2 regions of the Streptomyces sp. NPDC005202 genome follow, and region 2 is predicted to be linked to the other one. Evidence: riboswitches for the same ligand, from Rfam matches in the RefSeq annotation. Region 2 holds a riboswitch; the other holds the start of a gene.
What was found. A riboswitch is a leader RNA that binds a small molecule or an ion and turns the genes downstream of it on or off. The one in region 2 is predicted to bind cobalamin.
Positions count from the first base shown of each region.

Region 1: another riboswitch for cobalamin. It lies ahead of ABZV31_RS27555 (HoxN/HupN/NixA family nickel/cobalt transporter); the one in region 2 lies ahead of ABZV31_RS14600 (cobalamin biosynthesis protein).

Region 1 covers NZ_JBEXHW010000024.1:46,455-61,502, reverse strand. The annotation lists partial or broken gene ABZV31_RS27610 (serine/threonine-protein phosphatase) at 240-410, shown strand; gene ABZV31_RS27605 (hypothetical protein) at 482-1,543, shown strand; gene ABZV31_RS27600 (hypothetical protein) at 1,671-2,033, shown strand; gene ABZV31_RS27595 (caspase family protein) at 2,037-5,018, shown strand; gene ABZV31_RS27590 (extracellular solute-binding protein) at 5,096-6,472, shown strand; gene ABZV31_RS27585 (hypothetical protein) at 6,473-6,658, opposite strand; gene ABZV31_RS27580 (helix-turn-helix domain-containing protein) at 6,837-8,180, shown strand; gene ABZV31_RS27575 (ribosomal protein L7/L12) at 8,290-8,571, shown strand; gene ABZV31_RS27570 (hypothetical protein) at 8,698-9,474, opposite strand; gene thrS (threonine--tRNA ligase) at 9,796-11,010, shown strand; gene ABZV31_RS27560 (nucleoside hydrolase) at 11,038-11,994, shown strand; gene ABZV31_RS27555 (HoxN/HupN/NixA family nickel/cobalt transporter) at 11,991-13,091, opposite strand; cobalamin riboswitch at 13,120-13,341, opposite strand; gene ABZV31_RS27550 (metalloregulator ArsR/SmtB family transcription factor) at 13,422-13,781, shown strand; partial or broken gene ABZV31_RS27545 (glycoside hydrolase family 13 protein) at 13,997-15,048, shown strand, end outside.
Region 2 covers NZ_JBEXHW010000007.1:155,762-170,809, reverse strand. The annotation lists gene ABZV31_RS14615 (lysozyme) at 172-921, shown strand; gene ABZV31_RS14610 (inorganic phosphate transporter) at 1,064-2,311, shown strand; gene ABZV31_RS14605 (hypothetical protein) at 2,345-2,566, shown strand; cobalamin riboswitch at 2,699-2,842, shown strand; gene ABZV31_RS14600 (cobalamin biosynthesis protein) at 2,942-3,883, shown strand; gene ABZV31_RS14595 (cobyric acid synthase) at 3,880-5,412, shown strand; gene cobN (cobaltochelatase subunit CobN) at 5,409-9,071, shown strand; gene ABZV31_RS14585 (putative cobaltochelatase) at 9,068-11,077, shown strand; gene cobO (cob(I)yrinic acid a,c-diamide adenosyltransferase) at 11,077-11,685, shown strand; gene ABZV31_RS14575 (cobyrinate a,c-diamide synthase) at 11,685-13,034, shown strand; gene cobI (precorrin-2 C(20)-methyltransferase) at 13,031-13,762, shown strand; gene ABZV31_RS14565 (ZIP family metal transporter) at 13,780-14,508, opposite strand; gene cobM (precorrin-4 C(11)-methyltransferase) at 14,593-15,048, shown strand, end outside.

The DNA of each region.
Region 1 (15,048 bases), on a different contig from region 2:
GCCCGCGCGGCGTCGGGACGTTCTATCCGTTCGCCGCTGTGTCGGCCCGCGCCGTCGCCGCCGTTCCGTTCGCCGCTGTGTCGGCCCGCGCCGTCGCCGCCGTTCCGTTCGCTGCTGTGTCGGCCCGCGCCGTCGCCGCCGTTCCGTTCGCTGCTGTGTCGGCCCGCGCCGTCGCCGCCGTTCCGTTCGCCGCTGTGTCGGCCCGCGCCGTCGCCGCCGTTCCGTTCGCCGCTGTGCCGGCCCGCGCCGTCGCCGCAGATCCGCGCACTGCCGAGCCGCAGCGGCTGGTCGCCCACGTCCGGGACGGCACGCTGCGCCACTGCCGCGGGCACCTGGCCGACGACACGACGATCTTCGCGGTACGGCGGGCCGCCGCACCCGACGCCGGGGGCAGGAGTGCGCAGCCGTGACACCCGCCTATGCAGCCGCAGCGGTTACGGTGCTGCCGTACGCGTCCGACAGAAACACCGACGGGGGGACGATGCCCGGAACCGTGCTGCTGCTCGCGGCCTCGCCCGTGGGCAGGGGGCGCCTGGTGGACGCCGCGTCCGTGCTCCCCGTGCTCGCCGCCGTCCCGCCCGCCGTGCTGTCCGGCACGGACACCGCGACCGTCGTCGAACTCGCCGACCCGCTCGAGCCGCAGGCCGTCCTGACCCGGCTGCGCGCGGCCGCGGCGGCCCCCGGACCGCTGACCGTCTTCGTCACCGGCCAGCTCCAGCTCGACCGGCGCCAGCACCTGCCCCACCTGGCACTGGCCCGCACGACCCCGGCGACGGTCCGCTACACGGCACTGCCCTGGCACTGGCTGCGCGAGGAACTCCGGCTGCGCCCGGCCGGGACGACGACGCTCGTGGTCGACCTCCACGCGGACGCGGACAGCTGGGAACAACTGCGGGCGCGTCCACTCGACTCGGGCCACACCACCGCCGTGTACGGGCGCATCGCGCCGCCGCCGTCCCGGCGTACGGTGGCGGCGCCGTCGTACATGAAGGCGGTGGCGACGATCCTGCGCAGCGGACACCGGCCGCCCCTGGAGCAGTTGCACCAGCAGGCGCTGGCGCGGCTGGTCGGCGAGAACGGCGGCCCAGGCCTCGTGCTCACGGCGCAGCGGCCGGCGACGACCGACCCGCACGCCGCCATCACCGCCTGCGTCCAGTCCGGCCGGCACGGCGACGCCGACGCGCTCGCCGCCCGCTGGGAGCAGGCCGCCGTACGGGAGCACGGAGCCGCCTCCGAGGACGCGCTGCACTGGGCCGAGGTCCGCGCGGACCTGGCGATGTTCGCCGGGGACGCCGTCCGCAGCTGCCGCGCCTGGCTGACCGTCGCCACCACTCGCCTGGCCATGGGGCAGCCCCCCGACGCCCCCGCGGTCGAGGCCGCCGTCGACCGCGCGCACCACCAGTGGGGGCAGATCCGCGACGCGGCCCAGGCCCGTGAACTCGGGTCGGCCCTCGCGGAGTTGCGCGGCCGTGTCCCCGGCCGGCGCCGCGGCGCGCTGGACCATGTGCAGCGGCAGCTGCGGCAGCTCCAGGCGCAGCACTGACCGGGGTCGGCCGGGCGTTGCCGGCAGGTCTCGACAGGAGTTGCTGACAGGCGGCCGCCCAAGTGATTGCGTGTGTCCGGTACGACCTCTCCCTCTGACGCCGACTGTGGTGCCAGAATGGTGAGTTATGTCTGAGGGGGATGGCGTGGTCGGCAGAGGCATCCGGGTCCGGCTGGACGGGAGTGCGAGCAGAAACGACGTCGGCGCGCTGAAGGCGTGGCTGGAGCGGGAGAAACCGCTGGAGGGACTGGCCCGCGACGGGCAGCTGCGGATCCTCGAGCGGCTCGGCACGGACGCGCCGCCCGGTCACATGGGGATCGGCATGGAGATCGTGCTGGTCCTGGTCGGGGCGGGAGCCGACATCGTGTTCAAGGAACTGCTGGCGCAGACCCGGCGGGCGGTGGCGGCCTGGCAGGCCAACCGCCGCGAGGTGGAGAGCGGTGATCCGCCCGAGGCGCACGTCGATCCGGTGAACCTCGACGGGGAATAGCCCGTGAACCGCTTCGACCCGCGTGGGCGGGTGAACCGGGCGCTGCTGGTCGGCGTGTCCGAGTACGACCACACCCGACCGGCCGAGCCCGACGGCGTGCCCGGCGGCCTGCCCGGTGTCCGGCACAACCTGAACCGGCTCAGGGACGTGCTGCGCAGCGGCGGGGCGGTCGACGAGCGGGAGATCACCGTGTGCCGCTCGCCGTCCCTGGACGACTTCAGCGAGGAGCTGCGCACCGCCGCCCAGGAGGCCGAGGGGCTGCTGCTGTGCTACTTCGCCGGACACGGTGCCGTGCCCAGTGCGGGCGACGAGCTGTTCCTGCAGATGCGTAACGCGCGCGTCGTCGCGGGCGGCCGGGCGGTGTTTCCCGGCGCCGTCGCCTTCACCGGTGTGCTCACCGAGCTCGCCGGGAGCCGCGCCGAGCGGGTCGTGGTGATCCTCGACTGCTGCTACGCGGGTAACGCCGACAAGATCTGGCACGACTTCGCCGACCGTCGGCAGAAGATCCTGCTGCTGATGAGCGTGCAGGCCAACCGCCTCATCGACTCGGGGGACGGCACGAGACCGACGCCGTTCACCGACGAGCTCGTACAACTCCTCGACGTGGACGGGGAGTTGTCATTTCTGGAGCTGTTCGAACGGCTGCGGGGCCGGATGGCCGCAGCGGGCCACACCACCACGCTCGGGGACCTGTGGGAGCCGCAGCATGCCGGGGAGCCGGGCACGGACGTGCTGCTGGCCGCGCGGGCCGTGGCGCCGCAGGGGGACGAGTCGGCGCAGGCGGTGGCGCACGGACCCGGGCCGGCACCCCTCGGCGAAGGGCTGCCCGGGCGGGCTGCGCCCCCGGAGCAGCCGGAGCCCTCGCAGCAACCGGAGCCTTCCGCAGCACCGCGTTCGCCCGAGCAGCCGCTGCCGCCTTCGCAGTTGTCCGAGCAGCCGCTGCCGCCTTTGCAGTTGTCCGAGCAGCCGCTGCCGCCTTCGCAGTTGTCCGAGCAGCCGCTGCCGCCTTTGCAGTTGTCCGAGCAGCCGCTGCCGCCTCCGCAGTTGTCCGAGCAGCCGCTGCCGCCTCCGCAGTCGTCCGAGCAGCCGGCCCCTTTCCCGCAGTCGTCCGAGCAGCCGGCGCCCTCCTCGCAGTCGTCCGAGCAGCCGCCGCGCACCGAACGACCGGAATCGGCGCGGCCGACGGGCTCCGACTCCGGGTCCCGCAACCCGCTCCGGGCACTCCTCGGCCCGCTCCGCACCTGGATCGGAGCCCTCATCCGCTGGTTCGGCGGGCTGCGCGTCCGGGTCCGTGTCGCCGTGAGCGCCACGCTGGTGCTCGCGCTGGTCGCCCTCAGTCTCGGCTGCTACAAGCTCATCGGCTTCGGCGACGACCACTCCTGCGCGCCGCCGCTCGAACTGCGCCTCCTCACCGACCCCGACCTGGAGCCGACGGTGCGCGCGGCCGCGGACGCGTATCTCACCTCGGACGCCAACACCACCGGGCACGGCTGCCGCCGTACCGGCATCACCGTCTACAGCGCGGGCGCGGCCACAGCGGTCGGCGCGCTGCACCAGCAGACCGGCGCCTGGCAGGAGCCCCGCGAGGAGGACACCAACCCGCAGCGGGACGTCGGGCCGCAGCCGGACGTGTGGATACCCGCATCGATCACGGACGTGGCCCGGGTCACCACCGACCAGACCGACCGCGTCTTCACCGAACTCGGACCGGACACCGAGCCGTTCGTGTATTCCCCGGTCGTGCTGGCCGTGCCGCAGAACATCGCCGGAGCCGGCCTGGACCAGCGCGTCGGGCGCCCGCTGGCCCAGCTGATCGCGGACCTGAAGAAGCAGGACCCGACCGCCGAACTGCGCCGCAGCGACCCGGAGGTGACCGACTCGGCCCTGCTGGCGACGATCGGCCTGTACGGCGGCGGCACGGCCGACCCGCGCAGCGCGGAACAGGGCGTCCGCCCGACGGGACCGCCCGCGCCGATGGCCGCCGACCTGCTGTGCACGCTGCCGGACGACCACGCCGCGGACAACCGCACCGCCGCTCTGGTCCCGGAGTTCCTGCTGAAGAGCGGTGTCGGCTGCGCCGGGACCACGCGCGTGCCGCGGACCGCCGAGTACCCCGACGACGTACCGGGCCTGACGCCCACCTTCGTGCGGGTCCACTGGGAAGGCGCCGTCCGGGACGCGGCGGCGCGGGTCGACGCGGTCGCCCGCTTCCACGACTGGCTGACCGGCAAGGAGGGCCTCGCCGCGTTCCGCAGCGCCGGCTTCCGGTCCGCGTCGGGTTCCGGCCACCCTCTGCTCGACACGGACCACCCCGGCGACGGCGTCCTGCGCAACCCCAGCCCGCTGCCCGGTTCCGCAGGGCAGGCGGCGATGGACACGGCGCTCGAGCGGTACCGCAGCGCCAACGGCCCCGGCCGGGTCCTCTACCTCCTCGACAGCTCCGGATCGATGACCGCCCAGTGGCAGGGGCCCAGCGGCGGCCCCGGCATCCTGAAGCAGTCCCTCGGCGGCCTCGGCACCCAGGACGAGTACGGCGTGTGGGCGGTGTACGGGACGTCCGGCGACCGGCGGTACGACATGCCGCTCCCCTTCGGCCATCACCGCCGCGGCGAGGCCGAGCACGCCATCGACACCAAGGCGCAGGTGCGGGACGCCGAGGCCGACCCGCACGCGGCCCTGCTTGCCGCGCTCGACGACATGGCGCGCCGCGGCACCGACGACAAGCGGCCGCAGCTGATCGTCTACATCACGGACGACGAGGACGACAACCGGCTGACCGGCAGGAACCTGGACGACGTGCTGGCCAGGGCACGGCAGGAGAAGGTGCCGGTGGACATGGTGTCCCTGGCCAGCGGCTCCTGCGACAAGGGCCGCCCCGACGCCCGGATCGCCGAGGCGAGCGGCGGCCGCTGCCTGGACGCGGGCGACGACCTCGGCACGGGCCTGCACGACGAGGTCGCGCGCGTGGGAACGGGGGAGGACTGATGACGCCGGCCCGTACGCATCGTGAGGGGCGAGGGCGGGCGATGCCGGCCCGTGCGCATCGTGAGGGGGGAGGACCGATGGCACGACGACTGGCCGTACTGCTCCTGCTGCCGCTGCTCGCGGCCACCGCCTGCACCGGGGGCGGCCCACGGGTGTCCCAGACGCCCGCCGCCGACGTGCCCGGGGACATAGTGGTGGCCAGCGGCCGGGACGTGACCGGCAAGAACGGCATCCGCCAGCAGCTCATCGACGCCTGGAACCGGCAGCAGGAGAAGGAGAACTCCCGCTACCACGCCCGCCTGGTGGAACTCCCCGGCTCCGCCGACGAACAGCGCAGCCAGCTGCTGGGCGCCCTGCAGTCGGGCAGCGCCAAGTACGACGTGGTCAACCTGGACGTGACCTGGGTGCCGGAGTTCGCCGAGGCCGGGCTGATCCGTCCGCTGGCCGACAAGGCGGTCGATGGCGACGTCATCGCGTCGGTCGCCAGTACGGCCCGCTGGAAGGGCAAGGAGTACGCGGTGCCGTTCAACAGCGACGTCGGGCTGCTCTACTACCGGCGCGACTACCTCCACGAGGCGGGCGTCCAGCGGCCCGACCTGGGCGCGGGCACCACCTGGCAGGACCTGCGCAGCCTCGGCGACACCCTCGACGCACATCCGCCCAAGGGATTCGAGAAGGCGTGGACCACGCAGCTCGCCGGGTACGAGGGCCGTACGGTCAACGCGATCGAGGCGTTCGCCTCGGCCACGAAGGACTCCACGCTGACCGACGCCTCCGGCCACTACACCGCCGGCGTCCAGGAGCTGACCGACGGCATCGCGGAGCTGCGCCTGCGCACCGAGAAGCCGTACACCCTCGACGATGCCGTCGACTCCGACGAGGCCGCCTCGCTCAGCGACTTCGCGGACGGCCGTACCGCCTTCCTGCGCCACTGGCCGTACGCCTACCGCACGCTCCACCAGTCCTTCACCCCGCAGCAGCTCGGCGTGGCGCCGCTGCCCGGCCGGGCGGTGCTCGGCGGGCAGAACCTGGCGGTGACCCGGGACTCGCAGCGGGCGGACAAGGCGGCGCAACTGATCGCCTTCCTCACCAGCGCCGAGAGCGAACGCTGCCTGCTCGACGCGGGCTTCGCCGCGACCCGCACGTCGGCGTACGTGGACGACCACGTCAAGTGCACGTCCGCACCCACCCCGGGGGCGACCCCCTCGGCGTCCCCCACGGGCGAGCGCACCGACCACATGCCCCGCGACCCGGCCGGCCGCCCCCTCTACGCCCGCCGCATCCTGCTCCCCGCCCTGCAGAAGGCGGTGCAGCGCCCGCGCACCCCGCTCTACGGGGCCTTCACGCAGACCTTCACCGCCGAGCTGGGTGCCCTGTTCGCCGACGACCCGCCGAGCGACGAGACGCTGGCCCGCCGCCTGGATACGGCACTGCGCCGGGCGCTGCCGGACTAGTCACCTGGGGTTTTCGCCCCACCAGCGGCTCTGGACGGCGTGGTGCGCCGGTCCGGGCTCCGCTGCCCTTGCCGGACCCGCGTTGGCTGCTGTGATCAGAGCGGCCACGGCAATGACGGCTGCACCGAATCCTCTGACGTAACGTTCGGATGTGCGTCCATGGCGCGCGACAGTGCGTCCGAGCACGGCAACCGACCTCGCAACGACAGTGATGGATTAAGCACGTTTAATGCGCTCCCTAACCTAGGGAATGAGGCGGCCGAACGGGAAGAGCGCCAGGGGGAGTTGGGACGTCGCGTCCTTGTTGACGACAAGTCAGGGAATTCCTGGCTCCATAAGTCGACTTACTGGCATGATTAACCGCATGGCGAAGCGGGACGACCCGGAGACCATCGGGCGCAGGGTGCAGCAGTTACGGCGCGAACGGGGCTTGACCCAGCGGCAGTTGGCGGAGCCCGCCTACACATCCGCCTACATCTCCACGCTCGAGGCCGGGCGGGTCAGGCCCTCCGACGAGGCGCTGAGGCACCTGGCCGAGCGGCTCGGGGTCGCCTTCGACGAGCTCGCCACCGGACGTCCCGCCCACCTCGCCACCGACCTGCGGCTCAGGCTGACCGAGGCGCAGCGCACGCTCGCCACCGGGGAGACCGAGAAGGCGGCCGAGCAGTACGCCCGGCTGCTCGCGGAGGCGGAGGAGCACGAGCTCGTCGACGTGCGGGCCGCGGCCCTCCTCGGGCTCGGCGAGTGCGCCCTGGAGACCGGCGAGCTGGAGACCGGGCGGCAGCACTTCGAGCGGTCCGAGCGCGCCCTCGCCGACGCACCGCTGCCCGCCCGCGTCCCCGCACTGCGCGGCCGCGCCGTCTCCCACTACCTGGCCGGTGAACTCCGGTACGCCGTCTACCTGCTGGAGACCACGCTCGACGAGCTCAACCGCGGTGGCCTGCACGACCCGGACGCCCTGCTGCTGCTCTACGCCAGCGTCATCGGACCGTACATGGACATGGGCGCGCACGCGCGGGCGGCCCAGGCGGCCGAGTTCGCGCTGGCCCTCGCCCCGCAGGCGGGCGACCCGGCGCTGGTGGCCCGGATGCACCGCTCCGTCGCCCGCACCCTGCTGGCCGAGGGCCGTGTCACCGAGGCCGACGCCTCCCTCGCCAAGGCCGCCGAGCTCTACCGCCAGCTGCAGCTCCGTACCGAACTCGCCAACTGTCACTGGATGCGCGGCTACGTCTACGCCCAGAACGGCGAACTGGAGTGCGCGGAGAGCGAGTTGCGCACCGCGCAGACCATGCTGACGGCCAGGCGCGCCGCCCTCTACACCAGCCGGGTCGCCGTCGAGCTGGCCGACATCCTGCACCGGCGCGGCAAGTCGGAGGAGGCGGCCGCCCTGCTGCACGGTGTCCTCGGCGACCTCTCCCCCGAGCGCGGCGCCGTCCACGCGGCGGCCGCGCACCGCCTGCTCGGCATCATCGCCGAGGACGCACGCGACACGGAGGCCGCCGAGGAGCACTACGTCCGCGCGTTGAGCCTGCTGGAGCGGGCGGGCGCGGCCCGCGACCTGGCCGATCTGTGCCGGCTCCTCGGCGACCTGCTGCGCCGGACCGGCCGGGTCGAGGCGGCGCTGGATGCGTACCGGACGGGGCTGGGCCACCGCACGGCTCCGGGCACGACGACGCTCGGACCCGCGCCCGCACAGCCGCCTCTGTGAGGAGCCGCCGCCGGCCACCACGTCGGGCAGTCTCCGTGCACGCATTGCCGCTCCGGCCGGCGGAGTGTCCACGACACAGGAAACGCACGCGTTCCTTACGATCACGGTCATGGGCATAGTGGCTTTCCTCGTCGTCGCCCTGGCCGTGCTCATCAGCATCGTCAACACCGAGAGCCGGCTCTCACGGACCGACCGGCGCATTGCGCACGTCGAGCGCCAACTCGACCTGATCATCGACCACTTGGGTCTGTGCGAAAAGGACCCGCGGATGGACGAGGTGGCCGCGCTCGTCCGCGAGGGGAAGACGATCCAGGCGATCAAGGTGTACCGGGAGGCCACGGGCGTCGGCCTGAAGGAGGCCAAGGAGGCCGTCGACCGCCTGGCCGCCTGAGCGGGCGCGGCCGGACGGCGCTCAGCGGGCCGCCGAGACGGACCGCACCTGACGACGTGTCCGCGCGTCACCCGCTCACCTCCTCACCCACGTGGGCGGCGGCGAACAGTCCGGCGGGCACGCGTCTCAGGCCTGGCCGCGGGCCTGGTGGTGAACCTCCGTCAGGCGCCGCGCACCCAGCTGGACCGCCTGCCGCGTCGAGTCGGCGGATACGGCTCCGAGGCCGCCGTTGGTGAGGGTGATCGCGTCGTCGCCCACGCGCACGACGGCGACGTCCAGGGCGAGGGTGGCCGCCTCGCCGTCGGCCGACTCGCCGGTGAGCGTGACCCGCAGGCCCTGGCGGGCGTCCCCTACGTCCGGCAGCGCGAGCTCGAAGACCTGCACGTTCTGTACGCCGGCCCGGGTGGTCGCCGCCGTGAACCGGGCGCATGTCTGCGGCAGCGTCCTCAGCCAGGCCAGGGTGCGGTCCACCTCCGCCGGCCGGTGGGCGAGGACCTGGTAGCGCAGCTGGGCCTCGTCGTCGCCGTCGTCGAAACCAGCGACCGCGTGCGCCCCCGTCGGTGTGCCGAGCAGCTCGTCGGCGTAGACGGCGTCGAGGAGACGCTGGCAGTCGGGTAGGTCGGTCTGCGCCTTGAGCAGTTCGTCGTGCCAGGTTGCCGCGCCCTGGGCCGGCGCCCACGGCGCACCCAGGTCGGCCTCGGTGATCAGCGCGGCCTGGGCCTGCGCGTCGGTGAGCGCGGGGACGGTGATCGGGGAGGTGGGGGCGGCCGGACGCGTGTTCCCTGCGGCGGACGGGGGGACGTCGGCCTGTCCCGTCAGCCCGGCCGTGCAGGCGGTCGCGGCCGGCAGGGCGGCTATGCAGAGGACGAAGGCGGGCAGGACGCGGGCCGGGGGACGGGGCATGCGGGTGCCTCCAGACGTACGTACCTCAGGGGCGTGTGTCCTCTCACGGCACCACCCAGGGGCTTCGCCCACCAGCGTGCCGGGCCGTCCGGGTGAGGGGCGGGCGCGGCGGCGGGCCCGGCTGGACGAAAACCCGTCGCGTTGACGCGCGGTCCGTTGAGATCGTCCTGCCCATGAAGCGCGCCCAGCCGTCTCCCATGACGACGACGCCGGAGAGTGTCCCGGCGCGCTGACAGCTGAGCTGAGTGAGAAGCCCCGGGGCGAGTGCCCCGGGGCTTCGGCGTCTCCCGGTTCCTCGCCCCTTCCAGCGAGGGAGTCCCCATGCACGACCACCGCCGCCTCGGCCGTGAACTCGGTCTGTTCGACACCGACCCGCTGATCGGCTCGGGCCTGCCGTACTGGCTGCCCGACGGCGCGATCGTGCGCCACACCCTGGAGGAGTACATCCGCGAGGCCGAGTCCGCGGCCGGTTACCGCCACGTGTACTCGCCCGTCCTCGGCAAGCGCGAGCTGTACGAGGTATCCGGCCACTGGGCGCACTACAGCGACGACATGTACCCGCCGATGGACCTGGGTGCGGAGCAGGTCGTGCTGCGCCCCAGCCTCTGCCCCCACCACGCCCTCATCTACCGCTCCCGCTCCCACAGCTACCGCGAACTGCCCCTGCGCATGGCCGAGCTGGGCGGCATGTACCGCTCCGAGCTGTCCGGTGTGCTCGGCGGACTGACCCGGGTGCGGGCCATCCACCTCAACGACGCGCACATCTTCTGCACCCTGGACCAGGCCGTCGACGAGGCCCGCGCCGCCCTGGACCTCATCACCCGCGCCTACGCCGACCTCGGCATCCGCGCGGCCCGCCACCGCCTGTCCCTGCCCGGCGAGGGCGGCAAGTACGTCGCCGACCCGAACCTGTGGCGGCGGGCCACCGCGCTGCTGAAGGAGGTCCTGGACGGTTCCGGCATCGCCTACGAGGAGGCCGAGGGCGAGGCCGCCTTCTACGGGCCCAAGATCGACGTGCAGATCGCCGATGCCGCCGGCCGCGAGGCCACCCTGTCCACCGTCCAGATCGACTTCCACCAGCCCGAGCGCTTCGACCTGCACTACATCGGCGCCGACGGCGCGAAGCACCGGCCCGTCATGGTGCACCGCAGCATCATCGGCAGCGTGGAGCGGGCGGTCGCGCACCTCATCGAGGAGCACGGCGGGGCGTTCCCGGCGTGGCTCGCGCCCGTGCAGCTGGTGGTGCTGCCGGTCGCCGAGGCGCAGGCGGCGCGGGCGGAGGAGGTCGTGCGGCGGGCGGCCGCGCGCGGCCTGCGGGCCGAACTCGCCGGGCCGGAACACGGCAGCCTGGGCGCCCGCATTTGGGCGGCGCGGCTCGTGCCGTACCAGGCGGTGATCGGGGAGCGGGAGGCCGAGAGCGACCTGGCCGCCGTACGACTGCGGGACGGAAGCCGCCCCGGGCCCCTACCCGTCGGCGAACTCCTGCACCGGATCGGGGAGCGGGTGGCGGCGCGCGGCACCGGGCTGTGGTCCTAAGGTCGGTACGACGGAAGGAGTGCTGTTGTGGCCGGTCAGCCCATCCCCGTGATCATCGACTGCGACACCGGCGTCGACGACGCCCTCGCCCTGCTGTTCGCCGTACGCCACCCGGGCCTGGAGCTGCGCGCGGTCAGCTGTGTCGCCGGGAACACGGACGTGGACCAGGTGGTACGGAACACCCTGACCGTCCTGGAGCAGGCCGGCGCCGGTGACATCCCCGTCGCACGCGGCGCCGAGCGGCCGCTGATCGAGCCCGTGCGCACGGCGCACCACGTGCACGGCCGGGACGGCATGGGCGACCTCGGCCTCCCGGCACCGCGCCGCACGCCCGCGGACGTGGACGCCGTGACGCTGCTGCGCCGCGAGATCCTGGCGTCCGACCGTCCGGTCACCCTCGTCCCCACCGCGCCCCTGACGAACATCGCGCTGCTGCTGCGCACGCACCCGGAGGTGACCCGCAACATCGAGCGGATCGTGTTCATGGGCGGCGCGGTGGCCACCGGGAACGCCACGCCGGTCGCCGAGTTCAACGTCTGGCACGACCCGGAGGCGGCGGCGATCCTGCTCACCGCCGGGGTGCCGATCACCATGTACGGCCTCGACGTGTTCGAGCGGGTGATCGTCCCGGCGGCGGACGTACGGCGGCTGCGCGAGAGCGCCGAGCCCGGCGCGCGCCTGGCCGGGCGGCTGCTGTCCCACCGCACCCCGGCCACCTACGACGACCCCTCCGGCGGCCTCGGCGACGCGGGCGCGGTCTGCGCGGTCGCCGACCCGGCGGGACTGACCACCCACCGGCTGCCGGTGGAGGTGAACCTCGCGCCGGGCCCGGCCCGCGGACAGACGATCGTCGACCGCCGCCCGCGCCCGGGCGAGTCGGAGCTCCACGGGGAGAGGCGTGAACAGCCGCTGGTGGACGTGGCGTTGGACATCGACGCCGAGCGGTACGTGAAGCTGTACCTGGCCACCGTCGAAGGCGCCTAGTTGGTGTCGGCGGGCTGCACGGCCCACCGCTGCTCCACCTTCGCCGCCTTCCAGTACGCCAGTGCCACCGCCCACACCACGACGAAGAGGGCGACGATGATGTAGCCGACGTTGTCGAGGTCGAGGCCGGCGATCCAGCCGGTGACGTCGTCGCGCAGGTCGAGCTTGTCGTGCAGGACGCCGACGAGCTCGATCGTGCCGATGAAGAAGGCGACGGCGATGGACAGGCCGGTGATGGTGAGGTTGTAGAACACCTTGCGGACGGGGTTCGAGAACGCCCACTGGTAGGCGAAGTTCATGAAGGTGCCGTCGAGGGTGTCGAACAGGCTCATGCCGGCGGCGAACAGGAGCGGCAGGCAGAGGATCGCGTACCAGGGCAGGCCGGCCGCCGCGCCCGAGCCGGCCATCACCATCAGCGTGACCTCGGTGGCGGTGTCGAAGCCGAGGCCGAAGAGGAAGCCGAGGGGGTACATCTGGCCGGGCCGGGAGATGGACTTGGTGAGGCGGCCGAGGACGCGGTTCATGAAGCCCCGGGAGTCCAGGTGCTGTTCGAGCTCCTTCTCGTCGTACGTGCCCGCCCGCATCGCCTTGAAGACCTTGAGGATGCCGACGAGGGCGACCAGGTTGAGAGCGGCGATGAGGTAGAGGAACGTGCCGGAGATCGTCGTCCCCATGAAGCCGAGGACCTGGTGGGTGCGCGAATTCTCGTTCATGACGCGTCCGGCGAGCTGGGTGCCGCCCGCGATCAGCAGGGCAAGGATGACGACGACACTGGAGTGGCCCAGCGCGAACCAGAAGCCGACCGACACCGGGCGCTTGCCGTCGGCCATCAGCTTGCGGGTGGTGTTGTCGATCGCGGCGATGTGGTCGGCGTCGAAGGCGTGCCGCATGCCGAGGGTGTACGCGGTGACGCCGAGGCCGATGCCGAAGGCCTCGCGGCCGACCTTGTAGTGCTCGGGGACGACGAGCAGGAACAGGACGCCGAAGGCGACGACGTGCAGGGCGATGATCACGGCCATCAGGCCGGCGGTCTTGAGGGTGTCCTCCCGGCGCCACTTGAAGGACGTCGACGTCGGGGCAGGGTCGGGCAGGGCCATCCGGTTCACGCTCCAGCACCTCGTGGATCACTTCGTGAGCTGCCGTGGCCGGTCTCCTGGCTTACGGGTCGTGCGTTCGCCGCCCCTGCCTTCCCGGTCGTGCGACCAGTGGCCCGGCGTGCGCCGGACGGGACGGAAACTCCCCGATCACAGTGGCGAGGGCCGCTCCGGCCTGGGCCCCGCTTGGTCCCGGTAAGGGACGTGAGGGGCCGTCACCGGCTTCCCGAACACCACGGCCCGCCCACCGTAGGGCCGTAAGCGGTTCCCTGCATAGCTGCATACCTGCGCAGGTATTCAAGATCACACAGCGGCGTTTGCGAGGATGACGGCATGCATCTCGTTCCGGCCGACCGCGCAGACCGCCGCACCATCGACGGCCACCGGGTGTGCGACGCCATCGCCGCGATCGGCGAGCCGGGTCACGTACGCACCTGGGCCGACCGCTTCTCGCTGCTCGCCGATCCCAGACGGCTCGCTCTCCTCCTCGCCCTGCACCGCACCGGGCCACTGGCCGTGTCCGACCTGGCGATCGCGACCGGCATGAACGACCCCGCCGTCTCCCAGGCCCTGCGGCTGCTGCGGGCGGCGGGGGTCGTTCAGGGGGAGAAGGAGGGGCGCGTGGTGCGGTACCGGGTGGTCGATCCGCACGTACAGGGGTTGTTGAAGCACTGCGCGGCGGACGCCGGCTGACCTGCGACCGCCCCGGCACTCCGACGGGCGCCGGGGCGGTGGTGGAGTCGGAGGCCGAGGGGGCGCACACCGGGAACGAGCCGCTCCGCAGATCGGTCGGTGTTCACGTTTCCGGCGATGTTCCCGGCGATGTTTCCGGCGATGTTTCCGGCGATGTTTCCGGCGATGTGGACAGAGTTCTCCTTGTCGCTCCAGCGCACCGAAGAGGAGACCGCGTGACCGTCCGCACCACCACGCACGACTCCCCGCCCGACCTCTCGTCCCGCAACCCCGACTGGTGGCGGCAGGCCGTCGTCCACCAGGTCTACCCGCGCAGCTTCGCCGACGCCGACGGCGACGGGCTCGGCGACATCCGGGGCATCACCCAGCGGCTCACCCACCTCGCCGCCCTCGGCGTCGACGCCCTGTGGCTCAGCCCCTTCTACCCCTCCGAACCGGCCGACGGCGGCTACGACGTCGCCGACCACCGCGACGTCGACCCCCGCCTCGGCACCCTGGACGACTTCGACGGCATGGTCGCCGAGGCCCGCCGCCTGGGCCTGAAGGTGATCGTCGACATCGTCCCCAACCACACCTCCCACCAGCACCCCTGGTTCCAGGAGGGGCTGCGCGCGGGCCCCGGCTCCCCGGCCCGCGACCGCTACGTCTTCCGCGACGGCCGCGGCGCCCACGGGGAACTGCCGCCCACCGACTGGCAGTCCGTCTTCGGCGGCAGCGCCTGGCGGGGGTGCCGGACGGGCAGTGGTACCTGCACCTGTTCGCACCCCAGCAGCCCGACCTCAACTGGCAGAACGAAGAAGTCCGCACCGACTTCCGCACCACCCTGCGGTTCTGGTCCGACCGCGGCGTCGACGGCTTCCGCGTGGACGTTGCATACGCCCTGGCCAAGGACCTCGACGAGCCGCTTCGGGACGTCGGGGACATCGGCGCCACCGGAGAGGAGGCGCTCCTCCACGTACCGCCCGGCAGCCACCCCTACCACGACCGGGACGACGTCCACGAGATCTACCGCGACTGGCGCAAGATCTTCGACGCCTGCACCCCGCCCCGCACGGCGGTCGCCGAGGCCTGGGTGCCGGGTGCCCGGCGCGCGCTCTACGCCCGCCCGGACGAACTGGGTCAGGCCTTCAACTTCGAGTACCTGCAGACCGGCTGGGACGCCGACGAACTGCGCCAGGTCATCACCGAGTCGCTCGAGACCGCCCGCGTTGCCGGAGCCTCGGCCAGCTGGGTGCTGTCCAACCACGACGTCGTCCGCCACGCCTCC
Region 2 (15,048 bases):
GAGCGGCCGCCGCGGCGGGGGCACCTTAGGCCGGAAGCCACGCCTCCGAAAGAGCGTATATCCACACATGTCCCCTCGTGCCGCTGCTTGGCCGGAGATCTGCTGGGATTAAATGATCTTCTACTACTCTCGGGACGATTTGTCATGCACGTCGCCGTTCGGGGGAAGCACATGGCCCGTGATCACACACCACCCCGCCACCGCGCCCGCGCCGTCGCGGCAACCGTGGCGGCACTGACCCTCGGTGGCGCCTCGCTCGCCGCGTTACCGGCCTCGGCGGCGAGTCCGCCGCAGGGACATGACGTCTCCTCGCACCAGAAGAGCGTCAACTGGGCCGGCGCCAGGGCGAAGGGCGCCGAGTTCGTCTACGTCAAGGCGACCGAGTCCACGAACTACCGCAACCCGTACTTCGCTCAGCAGTACGACGGCGCCCGCAGCGCGGGCCTGATCCGCGGGGCCTACCACTTCGCCGCGCCGGACAAGTCCTGGGGCACCACCCAGGCCGCGTTCTTCGTGCGCAACGGCGGCGCCTGGCGGGCGGACGGCTGGACGCTGCCACCCGCGCTCGACATCGAGTACAACCCGTACGACAAGAAGCACAAGTGCTACGGCCTGAGCAAGGCGAAGATGGTCGACTGGATCAAGGCCTTCAGCGACGAGATCAAGCGGGAGACCGGGCGCCGGCCGGTGATCTACACGACCACCCACTGGTGGAACACCTGCACCGGCGGCAGCGACGCCTTCGCCGCGGACCACGCGCTGTGGATCGCCCGCCACGAATCGGCGGACACGGGGGCGCTGCCGGCCGGCTGGTCGTTCTGGACGTTCTGGCAGTACGACAACAGCGGCAGCCTCCCGGGTGACCAGAATCTCTACAACGGGTCGCAGGACCAGCTGAAGCAGTTCGCACGGGGCTCCTAGCCCGGAACCACGGGGGCCGTCGAGCCCGACGGAGCGACGACCCCCTCTTACGGACACCGCAAAGACCGCCCCAGTTCATCTTCCGTTCACCCTGGTTACCTACGTTCAACCAGCCAATGACCTCGAACGATTGCCTGGGTAAATGGAAAGCTTCTCGCTGATCCTCGCGATTGTGGTGGTGACCGCACTCGCGTTCGATTTCACGAACGGTTTCCACGACACCGCCAACGCGATGGCCACGACCATTTCCACGGGCGCGCTCAAGCCCAAGGTCGCCGTGGCCCTGTCCGCCGCACTCAACCTTGTGGGCGCCTTCCTCTCCGTGGAGGTCGCCAACACGATCTCCAAGGGTCTTGTCGACGAGACCGGCATCCGTCCCGAGGTCATCTTCGCCGCCCTGGTCGGCGCGATCCTCTGGAACCTGCTGACCTGGCTGGTCGGACTCCCGTCCAGCTCCTCGCACGCCCTCATGGGCGGCCTGATCGGCGCCACCGTCGCCTCGGCCGGCGTCGGCGCGGTCCACGGTGACGTCCTGGTCACCAAGGTGCTGATCCCGGCGGTCGCCGCCCCGGTCGTCGCGGGCGTCGCCGCGACGGTCGCGACCCGGCTGTCGTACACCATCGACAGGAAGGCGGACGGCGAGGCCGCCGAGAAGGGCCACCGCGTCGGCCAGATCGCCTCCGCGGGCCTGGTCTCGCTGGCCCACGGCACCAACGACGCGCAGAAGACGATGGGCGTCATCACCCTCGCCCTGATCGCCGGCGGCGCCATCGCCCCCGGCTCCAACCCTCCCACCTGGGTCATCCTCTCCGCGGGCCTCGCTATCGCGCTCGGCACCTACATCGGCGGCTGGCGCATCATCCGCACCATGGGCAAGGGCCTGACCGACCTCCAGCCGCAGCAGGGCTTCGCCGCCCAGACCAGCGCGGCCACGGCCATCCTGGCCTCCTCCCACCTCGGCTTCTCCCTCTCCACCACGCATGTGGTCTCCGGCTCGGTGATGGGTGCGGGCCTGGGCCGCAAGGGCGGCGTGGTCCGCTGGTCGACCGCCACCCGCATGGTCGTCGCCTGGGCCCTCACGCTCCCGGCCGCGGCCCTGGTCGGCGCCGGCGCGGAGGCCGTGACGGCCCACGGCGACTGGGGCACCGCCCTCGTCGTGGTCTTCCTGGTCGCCTCCAGCGCCGCGATCTGGAAGGTCTCCCGCCGCCAGGTCGTCGACCACACCAACGTCAACGACACCGAGGAGCCGGCCGGCGTGGTGACCGCGGCGATCGCCGCCGTGACCCCGCCCCCGGCGGCCCCGGTGACCGAGGACCTCGCGGCCACGATCCCCGCCCCGGCGTCCGCGCCCGCCGCCGACCGGGCGACCCCGCCGGCCGCCGCCGTCTGAGCCCGCGCCCCAGGCAGAAGGAAGAGAAGCACCATGAAGATCGACTGGGCAGCCCTCGGCTCCGTCTTCGGCGTCAGCCTCGCGGTCACCGTGGGCCTCGTGGCCCTGTTCACCCTCGGCATCACCGCCCTCTCCCACCGCGAGCGCGCAGCCTCCCGCGGCGGCTCGACCGCCCTCGCCCTCACCGGCGCCTACGTCTGCTTCGCGGCCTGCGCGGCGGCGGTGGTGTACGGAATCCAGCTGATCGTGGCCTGACGGCCGCGCCCGGGCACCGGCGGGGTGCGGGACGGTGATACGTCCCGCACCCCGCCTTTCTGTGACCCCGCCGACCGCTCGCATGTGGGCCTCGGCACACTCTCCCCCCCGCAGGTCAACGGCAAGTTGACGGGTGTTCGCGGGCCATGGTGGACTGCCGGAGCCATGTACGGCGGCAGGAGAGGAAGCCGGTGTGAATCCGGCGCGGTCCCGCCACTGTGACCGGGGAAGAACTTCCCCGGGAGCCAGGAACTCTCACCGCCGGTCTCGTCGAACCAGGGCGTGGACACCCTGAGTGAGGACATATCGCGATGCGCGGCTGCCGTTCGAGGTTGAGTACCCGGCCCCTGCCCCACCCCGCGGCCGGCTGAACCGATGGGTGCCGATCGCGTCTTCGCGTACGGCGCCGCCGCCGGCCTCCTCGGTGACCTGCTCCTCGGCGATCCGCGCCGCGGGCATCCGGTCGCCGTGTTCGGGCGGGCCGCCGGTGCCGTGGAACGCGTGCTGTGGCGGGACCACCGCGGGTGGGGCGCGCTGCACACCGCCGTGTGCGCCGGTGGCGCCATGGCGCTCGGGGCCGTCGCCGCTCGCTTGGTACGTAGCTCCCCCGCCGCCTCCGTGGCGCTCACCGCCGCCGCCACCTGGGCGGTCGTCGGGGGCACTTCACTCGCCCGGGAGGCCCGGATCGTCGGGCGCTCCCTGGAAGCGGGCGACGTCGAGGCCGCCCGCGCCCGGCTGCCGCATCTGTGCGGGCGGGATCCGCAGGCGCTCGACGCCGACGGGCTCGCGCGCGCCGTGGTGGAATCCGTCGCCGAGAACACCTCCGACGCCGTGGTGGGCGCGCTGGTGTGGGGTGCCGTCGGCGGGGTGCCCGGTCTCGTCGGCTTCCGGGCCGTCAACACCCTTGACGCCATGGTCGGGCACAAGTCGCCCCGGTACCGGCGCTACGGGTGGGCCTCCGCGCGGCTCGACGACCTCGCCGGGTGGCCGGGGGCGCGCCTGACCGCCGTACTCGCGGCAGCGGCGGGCCCGGATCCGCGGGGCGCCGTGCGTGCCTGGCGTGCCGATGCCGCCAAGCATCCGAGCCCCAACGCCGGGCCCGTGGAGGCCTCGTTCGCGGGGGCGCTCGGGGTGCGGCTGGGCGGGACGCTGTCGTACGGGGGGCGCGTGGAGCACCGGCCCGTGCTCAACGGCACGGGGCGCGCCGTCGTCGTGCAGGACATCGAGCGTGCCGTACGGCTCTCCCGGCGCGTGAGCTGGCTGGCGCTCGGAGTGTGCGCGGCCGCACGGATGCTGAAGAAGGGGCGTACGTCATGAGCGGTGGTCTCCTCGTCGCCGGCACCACCTCCGACGCCGGCAAGAGCGTCGTCACCGCCGGGATCTGCCGATGGCTGGTGCGGCAGAGCGTCAAGGTCGCGCCCTTCAAGGCGCAGAACATGTCCCTCAACTCGTTCGTCACGCGCGACGGTGCCGAGATCGGGCGGGCGCAGGCCATGCAGGCCCAGGCGTGCCGCATCGAGCCCACCGCGCTGATGAATCCGGTGCTGCTCAAGCCGGGGGGCGAGCAGAGCAGTCAGGTCGTACTGCTCGGCAAGCCGGTGGGTGAGCTGAGCGCGCGCGGGTATCACGGCGGGCGGCAGCAGCGGCTGCTCGGGACCGTGTTGGACTGTCTCGCCGAGTTGCGGGGCACGTATGACGCGGTGATCTGTGAGGGGGCGGGCAGTCCGGCGGAGATCAATCTCCGGCGGACCGACATCGTGAACATGGGGATCGCTCGGAATGCCCGGCTCCCCGTGCTCGTCGTCGGCGACATCGACCGCGGTGGCGTGTTCGCCTCCTTCTTCGGGACGGTTGCGCTGCTGTCGCGCGAGGACCAGGAGCTCGTCGCCGGGTTCCTCGTCAACAAGTTCCGGGGGGACGTCTCGCTGCTGGAGCCGGGGCTGGACATGCTGCACGGACTCACCGGGCGCCGCACGTACGGGGTGCTGCCGTACCGGCATGGGCTCGGGATCGACGAGGAGGACGGGCTGCGGGTGTCCCTGCGGGGCGCGGTCCGGGAGTCCGTGGTGGCCCCTCCGGTCGGCGAGGACGTGCTGCGGGTCGCCGTCTGTGCCGTCCCCCTCATGTCCAACTTCACCGACGTGGACGCGCTGGCCGCCGAGCCGGGTGTGGTCGTGCGGTTCGTGGACCGGCCGGAGGAGCTGGCCGACGCCGACCTCGTCGTGGTTCCCGGGACCCGCGGCACGGTCAGGGCCCTGGAGTGGCTGCGGGAGCGCGGCCTCGCGGAGGCCATCGCCCGCAGGGCCGCCGAGCAACGGCCGGTGCTCGGCGTCTGCGGCGGTTTCCAGATCCTCGGCGAGCACATCGAGGACGAGGTCGAGAGCCGCAGGGGCCATGTCGACGGCCTCGGGATCCTGCCCGTGCGCGTGCGGTTCGCCCGTGAGAAGACCCTCACCCGGCCGGTGGGCGAGGCCCTCGGCGAGCGCGTCGAGGGGTACGAGATCCATCACGGGGTCGCCGATGTCAGGGGCGGCGACACGTTCATCTCCGATGACAAGGGACACAGTCTGGACGGCTGCCGGGTCGGCCAGACCTGGGGCACCCACTGGCACGGCTCGATGGAGTCGGACGGTTTCCGGCGGGCGTTCCTGCGCGAGGTGGCGGCCGCCGCGGGCCGCCGCTTCGTACCGGCCGCCGGCACCTCATTCGCCGCGCTGCGCGAGGAACAGCTCGACCTGCTCGGCGACCTGATCGAACAGCACGCGGACACGGACGCGCTGTGGCGGCTCATCGAGTCGGGCGCGCCGCAAGGACTGCCTTTCATTCCACCGGGAGCGCCCGCATGAGCACAGTGTTGTTGTTGTCGACCGCCGACACCGATCTGCTGGCGGCCCGTGCCTCCGGCGCGCCCTACCGGATCGGCAACCCGGCCCGGGTGGACGTCACCGAGGAGCTTCCGGGACTGATCGAGGGCGCGGACGTGGCCGTCGTACGGCTGCTGGGCGGCAAGCGCGCCTGGGAGGAGGGGCTCGCCGCCCTCAGGGCCTCCGGCATCCCGACCGTGCTGCTCGGCGGGGAGGCCGTGCCCGACGCCGAGTTGATGGCCGAGTCGTCCGTGCCGGCGGGTGTGGTGGCGGAGGCGCTGCGGTACCTCGTCGAGGGCGGCCCCGCCAACCTCACCGAGCTCGCCCGGTTCCTGTCCGACACCGTGCTGCTGACCGGCGAGGGGTTCGCCGAGCCGCAGAAGATGCCGGAGTACGGGGTTCACGGCGAGCGTGAGTTCGACGACGGCCGCCCGACCGTCGGCGTGCTCTTCTACCGCGCCCACGAACTCAGCGGCAACACCGCCTTCGTGGACACCCTGTGCGACGCGATCGAGGCGCACGGCGCCAACGCTCTTCCCGTGTACTGCGGTTCGCTGCGCGGTGCCGACGCCGGGCTGTACGAGATCCTCGGGCGGGCCGACGCCCTGGTCGCCACGGTCCTCGCGGCCGGCGGCACGCACGCCTCGCAGGCCTCGGCCGGCGGCGACGAGGAGTCCTGGGACATCGGGGCGCTCGCCGACCTCAACGTCCCGGTGCTCCAGGGGCTGTGTCTGACCTCCTCGCGTGCCGCGTGGGAGGAGTCCGATGCCGCCCTCTCCCCCATGGACGCGGCGATGCAGGTCGCGATCCCGGAGTTCGACGGCCGGCTCGTCACCGTCCCCTTCTCCTTCAAGGAGCAGGTCTTGGAGGACGGCGCCGACGTCCCGGTGTACGTCGCCGACCCCGAGCGGGCCGCGCGCGTCGCCGGAATCGCCGTACGCCACGCCCGGTTGAAGCACAAGCCCAACGCGGAGAAGAGGCTCGCGCTCGTCTTCACCGCCTACCCGACCAAACACTCGCGCGTCGGCAACGCGGTCGGGCTCGACACGCCCGCCTCGGCCGTACGGGTGCTCGACGCCCTCCGGAATGCCGGGTACGTGGTCGAGGGGTACCCCGACAACGGCGACGAGCTGATCCACCGCCTCATCGATGCCGGTGGCCACGACGTCGAGTGGCTCACCGAGGAGCAGCTGGCCGCCGCGCCCGCCCGCGTGCCGCTCGCCGACTACCGGGCGTGGTTCGACACGCTCGACCCCGAGCTGCGGGAGGCGATGCTCGAGGCGTGGGGCGAGCCGCCGGGCTCGCTGTACGTCGACGGCGACGACATCGTGCTCGCCTCACTCCAGTTCGGGAACGTCGTCGTCATGATCCAGCCGCCGCGCGGCTTCGGCGAGAACCCGATCGCGATCTACCACGACCCCGACATGCCGCCGTCGCACCACTACATGGCGGCCTACCGCTGGCTGGAGAACAGCTTCGGCGCCGACGCGATCGTGCACATGGGCAAGCACGGCACGATGGAGTGGCTGCCGGGCAAGGGCCTGGGCCTGGGCAAGGGGTGCGCACCGGACGCCGTCCTCGGCGACCTGCCCCTGATCTACCCGTTCATCGTCAACGACCCGGGCGAGGGCACCCAGGCGAAGCGCCGCGGCCACGCCACGGTCGTCGACCACCTCGTACCGCCCATGGCCCGCGCCGACACCTACGGCGACCTGGCCAAGCTGGAGCAGCTCCTCGACGAGTACGCGCTCGTCTCCGACCTGGACCCGGCCAAGGCGCCTGCCGTGCGGGCCCAGATCTGGACCCTGGTCAAGGCGGCCGAGCTGCACCACGACCTGCGCGTGGACGAGCAGCCGGACGACGACGAGTTCGACGAGTTCGTCATGCACATCGACGGCTATCTGTGCGAGATCAAGGACGTGCAGATCCGCGACGGTCTGCACATCCTGGGCGGCGGCCCGGTCGGCGAGCCGCGCGTGAACCTCGTGCTGGCGGTGCTGCGCGCCTCGCAGGTGTGGGGCGGGCAGGCAAACGCGCTGCCCGGACTGCGGGCCTCGCTGGCCGAGCACTTCGGGCTGGTGGAGAAGGAGCTGCTCGCCGAGCCGGGCGCCCCGGTGAAGGTGCCGGTGGAGCTGACGGACCTGGTGGACGGCCCCGCCCGTACCGCCGCCGACGCGATCGACCTGCTGGAGCAGCTGTGCCGACGGATCGCGGAGGGCATGGAGGAGCGCGGCTGGGCGGCCGAGGAGAGCGCCACTCTGGTACGAGAAGTCCTCGGCACCGAACTCCCGGACGCCGCCTCCGTGTTGAACTTCGCCTGCACCGAGGTCGTCCCCCGTCTCGCCCGCACCACCGACGAGATCGGCCACCTCCTCAAGGCGCTGGACGGCGGTTACGTCCCGGCGGGCCCGTCCGGCTCCCCGACCCGCGGCCTCGTCAACGTCCTGCCGACCGGCCGCAACTTCTACTCGGTCGACCCCAAGGCCATTCCGTCGAGGCTGAGCTGGGAGGTCGGCCAGTCGCTCGCCGACTCGCTGGTCGCCCGTTATCTGCAGGACACGGGCGAGTACCCCAAGTCCGTCGGCCTGACGGTCTGGGGCACATCCGCGATGCGCACACAGGGCGACGACATCGCCGAGATCCTCGCGCTGCTCGGCTGCCGCCCTGTCTGGGACGACGCCTCGCGCCGGGTGACCGGCTTCGAGGTGATCCCGCTCGAGGAGCTGGGCCGGCCGCGCATCGACGTCACGGTCCGTATCTCCGGCTTCTTCCGCGACGCGTTCCCGCACGTCGTCGGCCTGATCGACGACGCGGTGCGGGCCGTGGCAGAGCTCGAGGAGCCCGCCGACCGGAACTACATCCGTGCGCACGCCGACCAGGACACCGCCGAGCACGGCGACCGGCGGCGCGCGACGGCCCGTATCTTCGGCTCCAAGCCGGGCGCGTACGGCGCCGGTCTGCTGCCGCTGATCGACGCCCGCAACTGGCGTTCCGACGCCGACCTCGCCGAGGTGTACGCGGTGTGGGGCGGCTACGCCTACGGGCGCGGACTCGACGGGCGGGCGGCCCGCGGGGACATGGAGACGGCGTTCGGGCGGATCGCCGTCGCGGCCAAGAACGTCGACACCCGCGAGCACGACCTCGTCGACGCCGACGACTACTTCCAGTACCACGGCGGCATGGTCGCCATGGTGCGCCATCTGACGGGCGCGAGCCCGGAGGCGTACGTCGGTGACAGCGCCGTACCGGACCAGGTGAAGACCCGCACCCTCGGCGAGGAGACGCACCGGGTGTTCCGCGCGCGAGTGGTCAACCCGCGCTGGATGAGCGCGATGAGAAGGCACGGCTACAAGGGTGCTTTCGAAATGGCAGCGACCGTCGACTACCTCTTCGGGTACGACGCCACGGCGGGCGTGGTCGACGACTGGATGTACGAGAAGCTCAGCGCGGAGTACGTCTTCGACGCCGAGAACCGGGACTTCATGAAGAAGTCCAACCCGTGGGCGCTGCGCGGGATCACGGAACGGCTCCTGGAGGCCGCCGACCGCGGGCTGTGGGCCGAGCCGGACGCGGACACGCTGGAGCGGCTGCGCGCCACCTACCTGGAGCTCGAAGGCGACTTGGAGGGCGACGAGAAGTGAGTACCCCGTTCCCGTTCACGGCCGTCGTCGGCCAGGACGACCTGCGGCTCGCGCTGCTGCTGAACGCTGTATCGCCGGCGGTCGGCGGTGTGCTGGTGCGAGGCGAGAAGGGCACCGCCAAGTCGACGGCCGTGCGTGCCCTGTCGGCACTGCTGCCGCAGGTGGACGTGGTCCCCGGGTGCCGCTTCTCGTGCGACCCGGTCGCCCCCGACCCGGCGTGCCCGGACGGGCCGCACGAGGCGGGGCCCGGTGTCCAACGGCCCGCGCGGATGGTCGAGTTGCCGGTGGGCGCCTCCGAGGACCGGCTCGTCGGCGCCCTCGACATCGAGCGGGCCCTGGCGGAGGGCGTGAAGGCCTTCGAGCCGGGCCTGCTCGCCGACGCGCACCGGGGGATCCTCTACGTCGACGAGGTCAACCTCCTCCACGACCACCTCGTCGACCTGCTGCTGGACGCGGCCGCGATGGGCGCCTCGTACGTCGAGCGCGAGGGCGTCTCGGTACGGCACGCCGCTCGCTTCCTGCTCGTCGGCACCATGAACCCCGAGGAGGGCGAGCTGCGGCCACAGCTGCTCGACCGGTTCGGGCTGACCGTCGAGGTGTCCGCCTCCCGGGAGCCGGAGCAGCGGATGGAGGTCGTGCGGCGACGCCTCGCGTACGACGACGACCCCGCCGGCTTCGCCGCCCGCTGGGCGGACGAGGAGGCCGCCGTACGGGCGCGGATCGTGGCGGCACGGCAGCTGTTGCCGTCCGTGCGGCTCGGGGACCGAGCGCTGCGGCAGATCGCGGCGACCTGTGCGGCATTCGAGGTGGACGGCATGCGCGCCGACATCGTCATGGCCCGGACCGCGACCGCGCTCGCCGCCTGGGCCGGGCGGACCGAGGTGCTCGCCGAGGACGTACGGCAGGCGGCGCTGCTCGCGCTGCCGCACCGGCGGCGGCGCAATCCCTTTGACGCGCCGGGACTCGACGAGGACAAGCTCGACGAGACGCTGGAGGAGTTCGGCGGGTCCGACCAGGACGACCCCGGCCCCGACCCGGATCCCGACGGCCCCGGCGGCGGTGGCGGGCAGCCTCCGCAGGACGGCCCAGACGCACCTCAGGGCGGTGACACGGCCGCCCGGCCCGAGGCCGGTGAGAGCGGGCCAGGGGCCTCCGGCTCCGGCGAGCAGTCGCCCGTACGCGCCGCCGAGCCCTTCCGTACGAAGGTGCTGAGCGTGCCCGGCCTCGGCGAGGGCGCGGCCGGGCGGCGCTCGCGGGCGCGGACCGAGCACGGGCGGACGACCGGGGCCCGGCGGCCCCGGGGGACGCTCACCAAGCTGCACCTGGCGGCGACCGTGCAGGCCGCCGCCCCGCACCAGCGGGCGCGCGGGCGGTCGGGGCCGGGGCTCGTGGTGCGCCGGGACGATCTGCGGCAGGCGACCCGGGAGGGGCGCGAGGGGAACCTCGTGCTGTTCGTGGTCGACGCCTCCGGGTCGATGGCGGCGCGGCAGCGGATGAGCGCCGTGAAGGGTGCCGTGCTGTCGCTGCTCCTCGACGCCTACCAGCGGCGCGACAAGGTGGGGCTGGTGACCTTCCGGGGGACGGCGGCCGAGGTCGCCCTGCCGCCGACCTCGTCGGTGGACGCGGCGGCGGCCCGGCTGGAGTCGCTGCCGACCGGCGGCCGTACCCCGCTCGCGGCCGGACTGCTCAAGGCGCACGAGGTGCTGCGGGTGGAGCGGCTGCGGGATCCGGCGCGGCGGGCGCTGGTCGTGGTGGTGACGGACGGCCGTGCCACCGGTGGGCCCGAGCCGGTCGCGCTGGCGGGGCGCGCCGCCCGGCTGTTCGCGGCCGAGGGGGTCGCGTCGGTGGTGGTGGACTGCGAGTCGGGGCCCGTGCGGCTGGGGCTCGCCGGGCAGCTCGCGGGTGAGCTGGGCGGTACGGCGGTGACGCTGGACGAGCTGCGGGCGGACAGCATCGCCGGGCTCGTACGGGATGTGCAGGGTGCCGGGAAGAGGAGGGCCGCGTAATGCCTCAGGGACAGCCGAGTGTGATTCCGGACGACGGGCTGACGACGCGGCAGCGGCGGAACCGTCCCCTCGTGGTCGTGCACACCGGGGTCGGCAAGGGCAAGTCCACCGCCGCGTTCGGGCTCGCGCTGCGCGCCTGGAATCAGGGCTGGCCCATCGGTGTGTTCCAGTTCGTCAAGTCGGCGAAGTGGAAGGTCGGCGAGGAGCGGGCGCTGCGCGTGCTCGGCGACTCCGGTGAGGGCGGGACCGTCGCCTGGCACAAGATGGGCGAGGGCTGGTCCTGGGTCCAGCGGGACATCCAGGGTGACAACGCGACCAACGAGGAGAAGGCCCGCGAGGGCTGGGAGCAGGTCAAGCGGGACCTGGCGGCCGAGACGTACAAGCTGTACGTGCTCGACGAGTTCGCTTACCCGATGCACTGGGGCTGGGTCGACACCGACGAGGTCGTCGACGTGCTGCGCAACCGGCCGGGCACCCAGCATGTGGTGATCACCGGGCGGAACGCGCCCGGGAAGCTGGTCGACTTCGCCGACCTCGTCACCGACATGTCCAAGGTCAAGCACCCGATGGACGTCGGGCAGAAGGGCCAGAGGGGCATCGAGTGGTGATGTCCTCGTCCGTGCCCCGGCTGGTCGTCGCCGCGCCCTCCTCGGGCAGCGGCAAGACCACCGTCGCCACGGGGCTGATGGCCGCGTTCGCCGAGCGGGGGCTCGCCGTGTCCCCGCACAAGGTCGGGCCGGACTACATCGACCCCGGGTATCACGCGCTCGCCACCGGGCGTGTGGGGCGCAACCTGGACGCGTACCTGTGCGGGCCGGACCTGATCGGGCCGCTGTTCCGGCACGGGGCCCGCGGGTGCGACATCGCCGTCGTCGAAGGGGTCATGGGGCTGTACGACGGGGCCGCCGGGGAGGGTGAACTGGCGTCCACGGCGCAGGTGGCGAAGCTGCTGCGGGCGCCGGTGGTGCTCGTCGTCGACGCCTCGTCCCAGTCGCGGTCGGTGGCCGCGCTGGTGCACGGGTTCTCCTCCTGGGATCCGGAGGTGCGGATCGGCGGCGTGATCCTGAACAAGGTCGCGTCGGACCGGCACGAGGCGCTCCTGCGGGAGGCGTTGGACGCGGCCGGGGTGCCGGTGCTGGGCGTCCTGCGGCGGGCCGCGCAGGTGGACACCCCCTCCCGTCACCTCGGCCTGGTGCCGGTCGCCGAGCGGCGGGCGGATGCCGTGGACGCGGTGGCGGCGATGGCCGCGCAGGTGCGGCAGGGGTGCGACCTGGAAGCCCTGCTCGCGCTGGCGCGGAGTGCGGGTGCGTTGCCGGGTGAACCGTGGGAACCCCCGGTCACCGCCACGGGAAGGCGTGAGGTGGTCGCCGTTGCCGGTGGGCCGGCCTTCACCTTCTCGTACGCCGAGCACGCCGAGCTCCTCACCGCCGCCGGAGCGGTCGTCGTCACCTTCGACCCCCTCCGCGACGAGCAACTCCCCGACGGCACCCGCGGACTGGTCGTCGGCGGTGGCTTCCCGGAGGTGTACGCCGCCGAGCTGTCCGCCAACGAGCCGCTGCGGAAGGCCATCAGCGAGCTCGCGCTGAGCGGTGCCCCCGTCGCCGCCGAATGCGCCGGACTCCTCTACCTCTGCCGTGAACTCGACGGGCAGCCCATGTGCGGGGTGCTGGACGCCACCGCCCGTATGACCGAGCGGCTCACCCTCGGCTACCGGGACGCCGTCGCCGTCGGTGACAGCGTGCTCGCCGCGGCCGGGACGCGGATGCGGGGGCACGAGTTCCACCGGACCGTCGTCGAGCCCGGCTCGGGGGCGGCTCCCGCCTGGGGCGTGCGCGCCCCTCACCGGCGGGTCGAAGGTTTCGTACAACAAGGTGTGCACGCGAGTTACCTGCACATGCACTGGGCGTCCGCGCCCGGTGTCGCCCGTCGGTTCGTCGAGAGGTGCCGGACGTCATGAGCAGCAGGCTGATCGGGGTCGGGGTCGGGCCCGGCGATCCGGAGCTGGTGACCGTCAAGGGAGTCAATGCTCTGCGGGCGGCCGACGTCGTCGTCGTGCCGGTGATGGACACCGGCGAGCGCGGGCGGGCCGAGGCGACCGTGCTGCACTACGTGCCCGAGGAGAAGGTCCTCCGGGTCGTGTTCGCGCTCAACGAGCGGACCGACCGGGCGCGGCGCGAGGCCGCCTGGGACGCGGCCGGCGAGCGGGTGGCCGCGCTGCTGAGGCGCCACGGCAGCGTCGCCTTCGCCACCATCGGCGACCCCAACGTCTATTCGACCTTCACCTATCTCGCGCAGACCGTCACCGAGCTGGTGCCGGGGACCGTCGTGGAGACCGTGCCCGGCATCACCGCCATGCAGGACCTGGCGGCGCGCTCGGGGGCCGTGCTCACCGAGGGCACCGAGCCGTTGACGCTCGTGCCGGTCACCGCCGGGGCCGCCGTGCTCAAGGACGCCCTGAGCGGTCCGGGCACGGTCGTCGCGTACAAGTTCGGGCGGCAGGCGCGTCAGGTCGCCGAGGCGCTGCGGGAGAGCGGGCGGATCGACGACGCCGTGTGGGGGGCGGCGCTCGGGCTGCCGGAGGAGTCCATCCGGCCGGCCGCCGACCTCGACGGTGCTCCCCTGCCCTACCTGTCGACGCTCATCGCGCCAGCGCGGCGCGACGGCGGGCGGGGCGGCAAGCTGTGAACCGCACCCGAGCCGGGTCAGCCCGCGAGGCCCACCACCAGCCAGATGAAGGCCGCGCCCGCGACCGTGCACAGCAGGGTCGAGCGGGCGGGGTGCGCGTGGTGGGCCTCGGGGAGGATCTCGGCTGCGGCGAGGTAGAGCAGCACCCCGCCGAAGAGGCCGAGATAGCTGCCGAGGAACGCCTCCGGGATGGTGAAGAACGCGGTGGAGGCCGCTCCCACCACCGGCGCCAGGGCATCCGCGACGAGCATGGCGACCGCCTTGCGGCGCGCGTTGCCGTACAGGGTCGTGAGGGTGAACGTGTTGAAGCCGTCCGCGAAGTCGTGGGCGATGACGGCCAGTGCGACCGCGAGGCCCATGCCGCCGCCCACCTGGAAGGCCGCGCCGATCGCCACGCCGTCCATGGCGCTGTGGCCGACCATCGCGGCCGCCGCCGTCAGGCCCACCTCGGGCGCCCGGTGGCCGTGCTCCTCGGCGCCGTGCGCGGCCTGCCGCGCGGCCAGCAGGCGTTCCACCAGATGGGCCAGCAGGAAGCCGGCCACGAACAGCAGCAGCGCCACCGGCACCCCGAACACCTCGGTGCCCGCCGCCCGAAGCGCCTGCGGCAGCAGGTCCAGGCCGACCACGCCCAGCATCAGACCGCCGGCCAGGCCCAGGACCAGATGACGGCGGTCGGTCACACGCTGTGCGGTCCAGCCGCCGGCCAGCGTCATCAGGAACGCGCCGAGCGCGACGAAGACCGCCATACGCCCTTGCTATCGGATCGACCCGCGGTCGTGCACGTCCAGCCGCACTCCCACTGAATTTTCTGCACGAGAGGACCCGAACCCATGGCCGATGCCCCCACCGGCAAGGTGACCTTCGTCGGTGCCGGCCCCGGCGCCGCCGACCTGCTGACGTTCCGCGCCGCCCGCGCGATCGCCGAGGCCGACGTCGTGATCTGGGCGGCCAGCCTGGTGCAGGCGGAGGTCCTCGAGCACGCGCGTGAGAACGCGGAGATCCTGGACTCGGCGACCATGTCGCTGGAGGACGTCGTCGGCGTGTACGAGCGGGCGCACACCGAGGGACTGAAGGTGGCCCGCATCCACTCCGGCGACCCGGCCCTGTGGGGCGGCACGCAGGAACAGCTGGACCGGTGTGCCGAGATCGGCATCGAGACGGAGGTCGTGCCCGGCGTCTCGTCCTTCTCCGCCGTCGCCGCGCTCGCCCGGCGGGAGCTGACCATCCCCGAGGTCGCGCAGTCGGTGGTCCTGACCCGGCTCGGCGGCGGCAAGACGCCGATGCCG